3 regions of the Phocaeicola fibrisolvens genome follow, and region 2 is predicted to be linked to each of the others. Evidence: riboswitches for the same ligand, from Rfam matches in the RefSeq annotation. Region 2 holds a riboswitch; each other region holds the start of a gene.

Region 1 (3,230 bases), on a different contig from region 2:
GCCTGAATATAATCGTCCACAAACCGCATAAAGCCGTTCACTTCGTAGTACAACACATGCCCCACTCCGGGATGCCACGTACCAAAGAGCCCCAGGTTCACGTTGTTGCTCCTTTCCGGATGCAACGCCGTATTGGCATAGACCGTAGACCCGTTGCCCAGCAGTTCACGGGCCAGAGGCAGACGCACGCTATGCTCAAACGAAGCCTTCAGCGCGACCGGCTCCCGGAACTTCACCCGCGTGCCGGCCCCGTATCCCAAGTAATTTCCCGTACTTTCTCCCTTCACCTTGTCCGAGCCCGTCTGCCAGTACAAGTCCGTCTGCCGGATATTCAGGTGATTGATGTAATCCTTGATAAAGAACGTGTTCTCCATCTTGTCCTGCCACAGTTGCTGCTGATAGGAAAGCCCGAGGATGTGTTTGCATACCACGTCATTGGACGGCACAAAACTGTCATCCACGTCGTCGTAGCGGTCGTTTCCCGTCCGGTTGAACAAGTAGTTCAGGTTCAGGGCATGCTGCGGATGAAAGCGATAGTCCCAGTTGGAGCGGAACATCGTCGTGGGGCGCTTGTAATGTCGCAACGACCGTTCCCGTCCCGTAATCTCATTGCGGGAACTCTCCACATAATTCCCGTTCCAGTCGTACACCCGGTAGGCCGTATCCACCGTCAGCGAATAGTCCCAGGTATGCGAAAGCATGCTGTGCATCTGCAACCCCTTCAACAGAAAGTCCTTCTTGCGGTACTGTGCCGACACGTTATAAGCCGACCCGTTCCGCTCGGCCATCCCGTAGACCTTGGTCTGGATAGAACCCGTCTGCAGCTCCTTGTCCACCTTCGAATACGAAGCCGTCACAAAGAAGTCGTCTGCCCACCGTTTCCCGCTCACTCCGACCTCCACCTGGGCCAGCAGCGAGAAATAATCGTCGTGGAAACGCCGGCGGTTGGACGGCACATACTTTCGCACGCTTTCCTCCCACACCTCTACCCCTTTCATCATATAGTCGTTCTTTGAATAGTTGACCCCGACGGTCGGGCGCACGATAATCCCGCTCTTGGGAAACACCACCTGCGCGTTCAAGTCCGCCTTGTGCGTATGGAACGAACCTATCCCGTACGATAGGTCCAGGTAATTCTTTTTCTCCTTCTTCGTCACGATGTTGATGGCACCGCCCAGCGCGTCAGCCCCCAAATAAGCCGGAACCACCCCCTTGTACATCTCGATGTGGTCGATGAGATTGACCGGCAGATTGGCCAGCGACACCCCGGAGCCCTTTGTCTCCAGCGGCACCCCGTCGATGAAATAACGGACCGAATTGCCCGACATCCCGTTGATGGACAGGTCATAGTCCGACCCGACGCCTCCCTCCTGCCGCACCTTGATGCCCGAAGCCCGGTCCACCAGCTCGTTCAGGTTGTTCAACGAACTCACAATCGGTTTCACATCCAGCGCACTGACGGCGAACGTACCTTCCCGCAATTTCTGCGATTGGCTCTTGGCATAGACTTCCACCTCATTCAAGGCCACGGCCTCTTCCTTCAGGACAAAGTCGATTCGCTTGTGCCCGACCAACCGGACCGTCTGCTTCTGGCTCTCATAACCGATGAAAGAAGCCACCACGGTATACGTCCCCTCCGGAAGCTCCAGTCGGTAGCCCCCCTTCTCGTCCGAATACGTCCCGTAGGCCGTACCCTCCACCGCCAGTGAAGCCTGCGCCACAGGCTGTCCGTGGGCAGACGTGATGCGGCCCGAAAGAGTGACCAGTCTCTGTGCCAGCCCTTCCGAGAAGCCGACAATGCCAAAAACGAAAATAAAAATGAGTGTCAGGTGTTTCATAAGTTCCTCAAATCTTCATACCACACACTTATGACCGCGAGACGCATACAAATACAAAGAGAAGAGGATTCCGTATATCCAGAACGGGTAGAGAGAAGTCCAGCTCGTTGTTTTCATACCTTATTTCCCGAAAGCATAAAAAACTATGTACGACACTGGCAGGTCTTCTGACTTGTTTCTTTTCAGGAGCCTTCCCATCTTTCCGACAGTGGCATGCAGATTTCCTGAAAATCATGCGAAACTTACAGCAGCGGGTCTGTTCAGGACTTTCACCTGATTCCCTTTTCATCACGCTTTATCCAGCAGTGAACCAATATCGCCACAAAGGTAGAAAATATTTTTTGATATGCTACATCCCGGCTGATTTTTCATTTTCACAAAAAAGATTGTATCTTAGCGACCGCAAAAAAAAAATCAATCCCCTTTTAGACTATATGGAATCCTCATATCCCGCAATTCAGTTTGTATCCTTAGGCCCCGGCGACCCGGAGCTCATCACCCTGAAAGGACTGAAGGCCCTACAGGAAGCCTCCTCTATCTATTGTCCGGGCACCCGCAGTGCCGCCGGCATCCCCTCCTCCTACGCCGCAAACACCTTGCGGGCACTGGGAATCGGGGAAGAGAAAATCAAGACATTCACCCTTCCGATGAACAAGCACAGAGAAGCGGCCCTGCAAGTGTATCACGAAGTGGCTGCACAGATAGAGGAAGATTACCGTGAAGGGCAGAAAATAGCCGTGGCCGCCGAAGGCGATGCCGGATTCTATGCTTCCGTGCAGTACTTGTATGAACTATTGGGAAATAAAGGCTTGCCGGTGAGACGCATCGCAGGCATTCCGGCGTTCATTGCCGCAGGTCCCGTGGCAGGTCTCCACCTGGCCAAACAGGAAGAAAGGCTGCTGGTCATTCCGGGCCTCATCTCCGCCGAAGAACTGACCGAGAAACTCCAATCCGGCTATGTCCTCGTCATCATGAAACTGCCTCTTTGCGCGGAAGCCGTACGTCAGTGCATCGACTCCCACCCCGAAGCAGCGTTCCATTACTTCGAAAATATCAGCCGGGCGAACGAATTCTATACCTCCGACCCGGCGATTATCAAGGAAAAGAAGTTTCCCTACTTTTCGCTGATGGTGATAAGTCCCGCTTCTAACGGATGAAATGAGTCGGTGTCCACGGCTCACTGGGCGGGATAGGCTCTCCTCCCTGCTTCAAGTTCTTCAGCAACCACGCCATGTTGCGCCCCAGCGTACGCATGGTCTGCAATCCCTCGATGTCCTGACTCGCTTCGCCCGGCAATCTGCCGTGCACGCTGTTCCAGTATTGTGACGACACCACCGGCATGTTGTTGATGGTGAAATACTTGTTCAGGCGGTCGAACGTCGCACTGGCTCC
Region 2 (3,230 bases):
CCGGGCGAGGGCCGTACGCTGGTATTGGTAGCGGGTGTATAATTGCTCGGCAATGAATTCCGCCATGGAGTGAACCGACTGGAGGAAGAATTCCTTGGCTTTTTCTAGACGATTTTCTGGAGTTTCGTCCACAAAAGCTTCCGCTTTGCGATGCGCTTCGATGGCCAGTCGCGGCAGGTTCATGGTCGTGAAAGAAAGATTGCCTCGTCCCAGTGAGGTCTTTTCTCCGTGCAGGTTCTCGAACACACGGGTACGGCATCCCATGGTCGCCAGCTCGTAGCGGTAGCGTTTCGGGTCGTCGGCCCGCCATTTCTCGTGCGTGTTGAAAGGGGTGTCCAGGAACATGAAGTTCGGGAACAACGCCTTGGCCGTGGTGCGGCAAGCCTGCAGGAAGAGGTCGAAGTTCGGACATTCGAAAGTCACCTTTCCTTCAAGGGCCGCTTCAAAGTCCTGCATGGCCAGCTGGTAGTCGGCATCGGAATAAGTCACCCCGTTTTTGACCTTGAAAATCTGAATCGGGAACACCGGTACCTCTCCGTGGTTGCCCAAGCCTTCGATGGTGGCTTTCAACAGTTCCTGAATGACCATTCTTCCCTCAGCCGAGGTGTCGGTACCGTAATTGATGGAACTGAAAACCACCTGGTTTCCTCCGCGGGAATGCATAGTGTTCAGGTTGTGGATGAAACCTTCCATGGCTTGGTGCGTGTCTTTGCGGGTCTGTGTCAGCGTCTTGCGCAACGCGTAGTCCAGTTCTTCCTGTGTCAGCGTAAGGCCTTGGTTTGCCAGAAAGCTGAGGTAAGTAGTACGTGTTTCTTCTCCGGCTTCGATGCCCTGGAAATGCGTACGTATGCCTTTGAGGATTTCTTTTTCGTCGGTTTCTATTCCCTTGAGGTCGAACAACAAGCTGAGGAGTGTGGCCAGGATTTTCTGGAAACTCTTCAGTACCCCTTTGGCCATGAAGAAGTCGAAGGCCGGAATAGCCTGTCCTCCATGCTGTTCGTTCTGGTTGGTCTGGAAGATGATGGTGGACAGGGTAGCATAGCTCTGGATGGACTGCGGCGTACGGATGCTGCCGTTTTTGGTATGGAAACCCCGTTCGAATAGGTCGTCCAGGTCGTACTGGATACAAGTCGTCGTTTTAGTGGGGTAATAATCTAGGTCGTGAATGTGGATGTCGCCCAGCTGGTGTGCCTCGGCATACTGCTTGGGTAGCAAATATTTGTAGGTGTAATCCTTGGTGATTTCAGAAGCGAACGTCATCATCTGTCCGGCCGGCGTATGACTCGACATGTTGGCGTTGCTCAGGTTCACATCGTTCTTGTCGATGGCCACGATGCCGTCCATGATGTGCTTGATACGCGTCTTACGCTCCCGTTCAGTGTTACGCCACTGGCGGTAGATAATGTATTTCTTGGCCACCTCCGGCTGTACCTTCATCAGTTCGTTTTCCACGAGGTCCTGGATATCTTCCACCCCGATGGTCTGTTGGGTGAAATGCGACACTACCTGCCGGGTGATACCTTCTATTTCCTCCTCCTGGAAGTCGATGCCGGTTGCCTTGAACGCTTTACCGATGGCATTGGTGATTTTGGCGGCCGAAAAGTTCTCCTGCTTTCCGTCGCGCTTGATGATACGGATTTCTGTCAGATTCATTTTTCTGTAAATTAAAGAGTGAGACATAAATTTAGGCTTTCCCGGGCAGGTCTTCTGACTGATCTCTCGCCGTAGACGCCTTCCCATGAGTGGGCTCACAGTGGCTTGCAGAGCGTGTCACGGTTTCCACAAGAATCACAGCAGCAGGTACTGTCGCCGATTTGCACGGCATTCCCTTTTGAAACGGTTAAGTTACCTTCGGAAAAGTGAGACAAAGATAGACGTTTGGGAGGAAAATAAAAAATGAGAATTTAGATGAGTCTCTAAATTTGGAGAACTTTTCCAGCGTAAATTAGGTCTACAGCATACTGTGGATGTGTATTTTGGTAAACTGTAATTTATACAGGTTTTTGAATATTGGAAACTTCCGGATTATTCCTTAGTTTAAGAGAGGAAGGAAATAGGAGAAGAAAAAGTCTCTCACAACCTCCGGCAGCAGCCAGCATACGGGGGTTGTGAGAGATGGGCAGATTATTTCTTTTCAGGCAGGTTGACCGGTTTCAGGCCCATCTGCTCCGCTTTCTTCAGCATAAAGTCGAAGGCCGCATCGTGTTCGTTCGGAATCACCCCGTCGAGAATGGCGTCCTTGATGGAACTTTTCAGGCTGCCGATTTCACGGCAAGGCTGGAGGTTGAACACGTGCATGATTTCAGCCCCGTCTACCGGCGGCTGGAAGTTCCGGATACGGTCTTTCTCTTCCAAATCCTTCAGTTTCTGGCGCACCAGCTTGAAATTGTCCAGGAAGCGCTGTTTGCGGGCTTCGTTCTTCGAGGTGATGTCGGCCTCGCAGAGCATCATCAGGTCGTCGATGTCGTCGCCGGCCTCAAACAGCAGACGGCGGACCGCTGAATCGGTCACTTCCTCGTCGGCAATGACGATGGGGCGCATGTGCAGTCCCACGAGCTTCTGCACGTATTTCATCTTTTCGTTCATCGGGAGTTTCATTTTGCGGAAAATTTCCGGAATCATCTTTTCCCCGATGAAATTATGATTGTGGAAAGTCCATCCCGCCTTGGGTTCCCAGCGTTTCGTTCTCGGTTTGCCGATGTCGTGGAGCAGGGTCGCCCAGCGCAGCCACAGGTCATTGGTCACTTTGGAGATGTTGTCCACCACTTCCAGGGTATGGTAGAAATTATCCTTGTGCCCGCGTCCGTTGCGTACTTCCACTCCTTGCAGAGCCACCAGTTCCGGGAAAATCAGTTCCAGCAGTCCGCAGCGGTCCAGGTCGATAAACCCTTTCGACGGAACCGGCGACAAGAGTATCTTGTTTAGTTCGTCGGCGATGCGTTCGCGGGAGATTATCTTGATGCGGTCCTTGTTGCGTTCCAGTGCCGCAAAGGTCTCGTCGTCGATGTAGAAATTCAGCTGTGTGGCAAAGCGGATGCAGCGCATCATGCGCAGCGGGTCGTCGCTGAAGGTGATGTCCGGGTCGAGCGGTGTACGGATGGTCCGTTCCTTCAGGTCATCCAGTCCTCCGAACGGGTCCACCAGCTCTCCGTAGCGGTCCTTGTTCAGACAGACCGCCATGGCATTGATGGTAAAGTCCCTCCGGTTCTGGTCATCTTCCAGCGTACCGT
Region 3 (3,230 bases), on a different contig from region 2:
TAGGTGGCGAAAATGATGGGGGTAGCTCCTCTCAACCCGACCCATGAGACAAACAATTTGCCTTTGGCGGTGATGTTCCGGAATGGAAGCAGGCAGAGGAATACGCTGAGCGGACGTGCCACGATAATCATGAAGGCACCAATCAGCAAGGCCACTGCGGCCAGGTCGAGCATTTCGTGCGGGTTGACCAGCAATCCCAACGTGAGGAACATGATAATCTGGAAGAGCCAGGTCAGTCCACTCATGAACGTATTGATTTCTTTCCGGAAAGCCAGTTTGGTGTTTCCCAGAATCACGCCCATGATGTACACAGCCAGGTAGGCATTTCCCTTCAGCTGGTCGGTAATGGTAAAGGTGATGAAGACCAGACTGAGCAGAAGGATGGAGTAGAGAGAACTGTTCGACAGGTTGATGCGGTTGATGAGCCATACGCTGAAGCGTCCCATGGCATAACCGATGACCCCTCCGAAAAAGAACTGTACCAGCAAATCTTTCGTGATGAGCAGAAAGTCGGGATGGCTTCCGCTGGAGATGACTTGTATCAGTACGATGGTCAGCATGTAGGCCATCGGGTCGTTACTTCCACTTTCCAATTCCAGCATCGGGCGGAGATGCTGCTTCAGGTTCATCCGCTGCGAACGGAGCAGGTTGAACACAGACGCCGAGTCGGTAGACGACATGGTGGCGGCCAGCAGCAGGGATGTGAGCAAGGTCAGCTCGATGTTGGTCTGGTTCCAGTCGGAAATATAAAAGATGAACACACCAGTCAGCAAGGTGGTGAGCAGGACGCCGGCAGTCGACAGAACAATTCCCGGAGTGAGTACCGGCTTGATGTCGCCGTATTTCGTGTCCATACCTCCGGAAAAAAGGATGATGCTCAATGCCATCATACCAATAAACTGTGCATCCGAAGCACTGTTGAACTGCAATCCCAATCCGTCGCTTCCGAAAAGCATTCCCACCACCAGAAAGAGTAAGAGGGTAGGGATTCCAAACCGGTATCCGGTCTTGCTGATAAGAATACTGGAAAAAATCAGGATTGACCCAATCATCAAAATATTTTCTGCCGTAAAAATCATAATGCCTTAAGTGATTAATAAAAGTAAAGGTTTGTGTAAATATTAATGTCCGAAGGTAAGAAAATGTTTTGTAGATAAGGGCTTTTCATGAAAATTTTTGTGGATTTTTTATTTTGGTTCGTCCTTATCATTTTTTTCAGACATCCTTGTGTAAAAATGGAAATTACTGGATATTTTCTCTGTCCCACAGTGTGGGATATAAAAACCACAGTGTGGGATATATATTTCACAGTGTGAAATACAAAAACCAAACAGTGGAACAGAGAATTTATGGAAGTGTTTTGAAGAATATCTGAGGGAGTTTCAAAGAATGTGTAAGGAAGAAAAGGATTGTCCTATAATTTTGTAGAAATTTATTCTTGTTTTTCAAGAAAACCGTATATTTGCAATGTTTTGTTCCGTTTGGATTTCCGTTTGGCGAAATCACGGATGAAAAGGGAATCGGGTGAAAATCCCGGACAGTCCCGCTGCTGTGAACTCCAGCGTTTCGACGTTTGTCTACCGACTACCAGGCCACTGTCTTTCAATGAAAGATGGGAAGGCAAGACAAACGGGAGTAAGTCAGAAGACCTGCAAAACAAAGTCATGCTTGCATTCTCGAGGAAAGGATGGCAAGAACGTGCGTAATGTAGAATTACAATTAGAATTTTGGATGAAAAGATGGAATGAACCGGCCTTTGTAGTCGGCTATCGTTTTTTTATACTCGTGTGTCTGTGTGTCCTTGCAGGAGAGGGCAGTGTTTTTGCGCAACAGACCGATTCGGACAGCATTACGGGAAAAGTGCATCAGATTCCGGATGTGACGGTGAGTGTACGGAGGGCGACGAATAAAATCTCCTCCGTGGTTCCGGTACAACGTTTGGGAAAAGACATAATGGACGATTTGGGAATCCAGAACATGGCCGATGCGGTCCGTCGCTTTGCGGGAACGGATGTGCGTGATTATGGGGGTACGGGAGGACTGAAAACGGTTTCTGTCCGTAACATGGGAGCGGCCCATACGGCCATCAGCTATGATGGGGTGGCTGTCAGTAACTGTCAGGCGGGACAGATAGATATCGGACGTTTTTCGTTGGATAATGTACAGTCTTTGTCGTTGAGCGTAGGGCAGAATGAAGATATGCTTCAATCGGCCCGGTTGTATGCGTCGGCTGGTGTATTGAACATAGAGACTTCGCGTCCGGAGTTTCTGGGAGACCGGAAATGGCAGTTGCTGTTTCAGGCAAAGGGAGGCTCTTTCGGGCTGGTCAATCCTTATTTTCGTTATGGACAGCAGTTGGGTAAGCGGACGGTATTGTCGGTCGACGGGGATTATTTACGGTCGGACGGACAGTATCCTTTTCTGTTGAAAAACGGGAAATATACGCAGACTGAAAAAAGAAGCAATTCAGAGGTAAATTCCTGGCACACGGAGTGGAACTTGTTTCATGACTTCCAGGAGAATCAGAAACTGAGTGTCAAGGCTTATTATTACCAATCGGAACGAGGACTTCCGGGGGCTGTGATTTTCTATAACCCGGTTTCGAATGAACGCTTGTGGGACAAGAATGCGTTTGTGCAGGCCAAGTATCAGGACAAGATTTCCGAGAAATGGTCGTTGCAGGTGCAGGCAAAATACAATTATGCGTGGAACAAATACCAGGATAAGGGAGTACAGTATGAGGGAGGGGTGTCTACCGACCATTATACCCAGCATGAATATTATGTATCGGGAGCGGTTTTGTATCAGCTCTTCGCAGGCTTTTCCTTGTCATTGGCACAGGATTTGGCGGTGAATACCCTCGATAGTAATCTGCCGGATTGCCCGTTTCCTACCCGTCTGACTTCGCTGACAGCCTTGCATGCCCGTTATCAATGGGGGAGCGTACAGATGGATGCTTCCTTAGTCAACACCTACCTCAATGAGCATGTAGAGAGTGGAGAAAAACCCGCGGATCTGAAGAAACTGTCTCCTTCTTTTTCGGTGAATTGGAAGCCTTTCAGCGAGCAGGATTTTTTTCTGCGTGCGATGTATAAAAGTACATTCCGTACGCCGACCTTCAATGACTTGTATTATTATCGGCTGGGAAACCGTTCCCTTCGTCCGGAAAAAGCCAAGGAATATAATGTGGGCGTGACATGGGGAGCGAAAAAGAATGCAATTTGGGATTA

What was found. Region 2 has a riboswitch for cobalamin ahead of OCV81_RS00690 (anaerobic ribonucleoside triphosphate reductase). Riboswitches for the same ligand answer to the same signal wherever they lie in the genome.
Region 1: linked by a shared signal. The riboswitch ahead of OCV81_RS12850 (TonB-dependent receptor) and the one ahead of OCV81_RS00690 (anaerobic ribonucleoside triphosphate reductase) in region 2 are both predicted to bind cobalamin.
Region 3: linked by a shared signal. The riboswitch ahead of OCV81_RS10985 (TonB-dependent receptor plug domain-containing protein) and the one ahead of OCV81_RS00690 (anaerobic ribonucleoside triphosphate reductase) in region 2 are both predicted to bind cobalamin.

Annotation. Positions count from the first base shown of each region.
Region 1 covers NZ_JAOQJI010000035.1:15,341-18,570, forward strand. The annotation lists gene OCV81_RS12850 (TonB-dependent receptor) at 1-1,838, opposite strand, end outside; cobalamin riboswitch at 1,979-2,168, opposite strand; gene OCV81_RS12855 (precorrin-2 C(20)-methyltransferase) at 2,273-2,995, shown strand; gene OCV81_RS12860 (flavodoxin family protein) at 2,985-3,230, opposite strand, start outside.
Region 2 covers NZ_JAOQJI010000001.1:186,907-190,136, forward strand. The annotation lists gene OCV81_RS00690 (anaerobic ribonucleoside triphosphate reductase) at 1-1,680, opposite strand, end outside; cobalamin riboswitch at 1,683-1,868, opposite strand; gene OCV81_RS00695 (CCA tRNA nucleotidyltransferase) at 2,125-3,230, opposite strand, start outside.
Region 3 covers NZ_JAOQJI010000025.1:33,917-37,146, reverse strand. The annotation lists gene OCV81_RS10990 (potassium/proton antiporter) at 1-1,079, opposite strand, end outside; cobalamin riboswitch at 1,458-1,671, shown strand; gene OCV81_RS10985 (TonB-dependent receptor plug domain-containing protein) at 1,732-3,230, shown strand, end outside.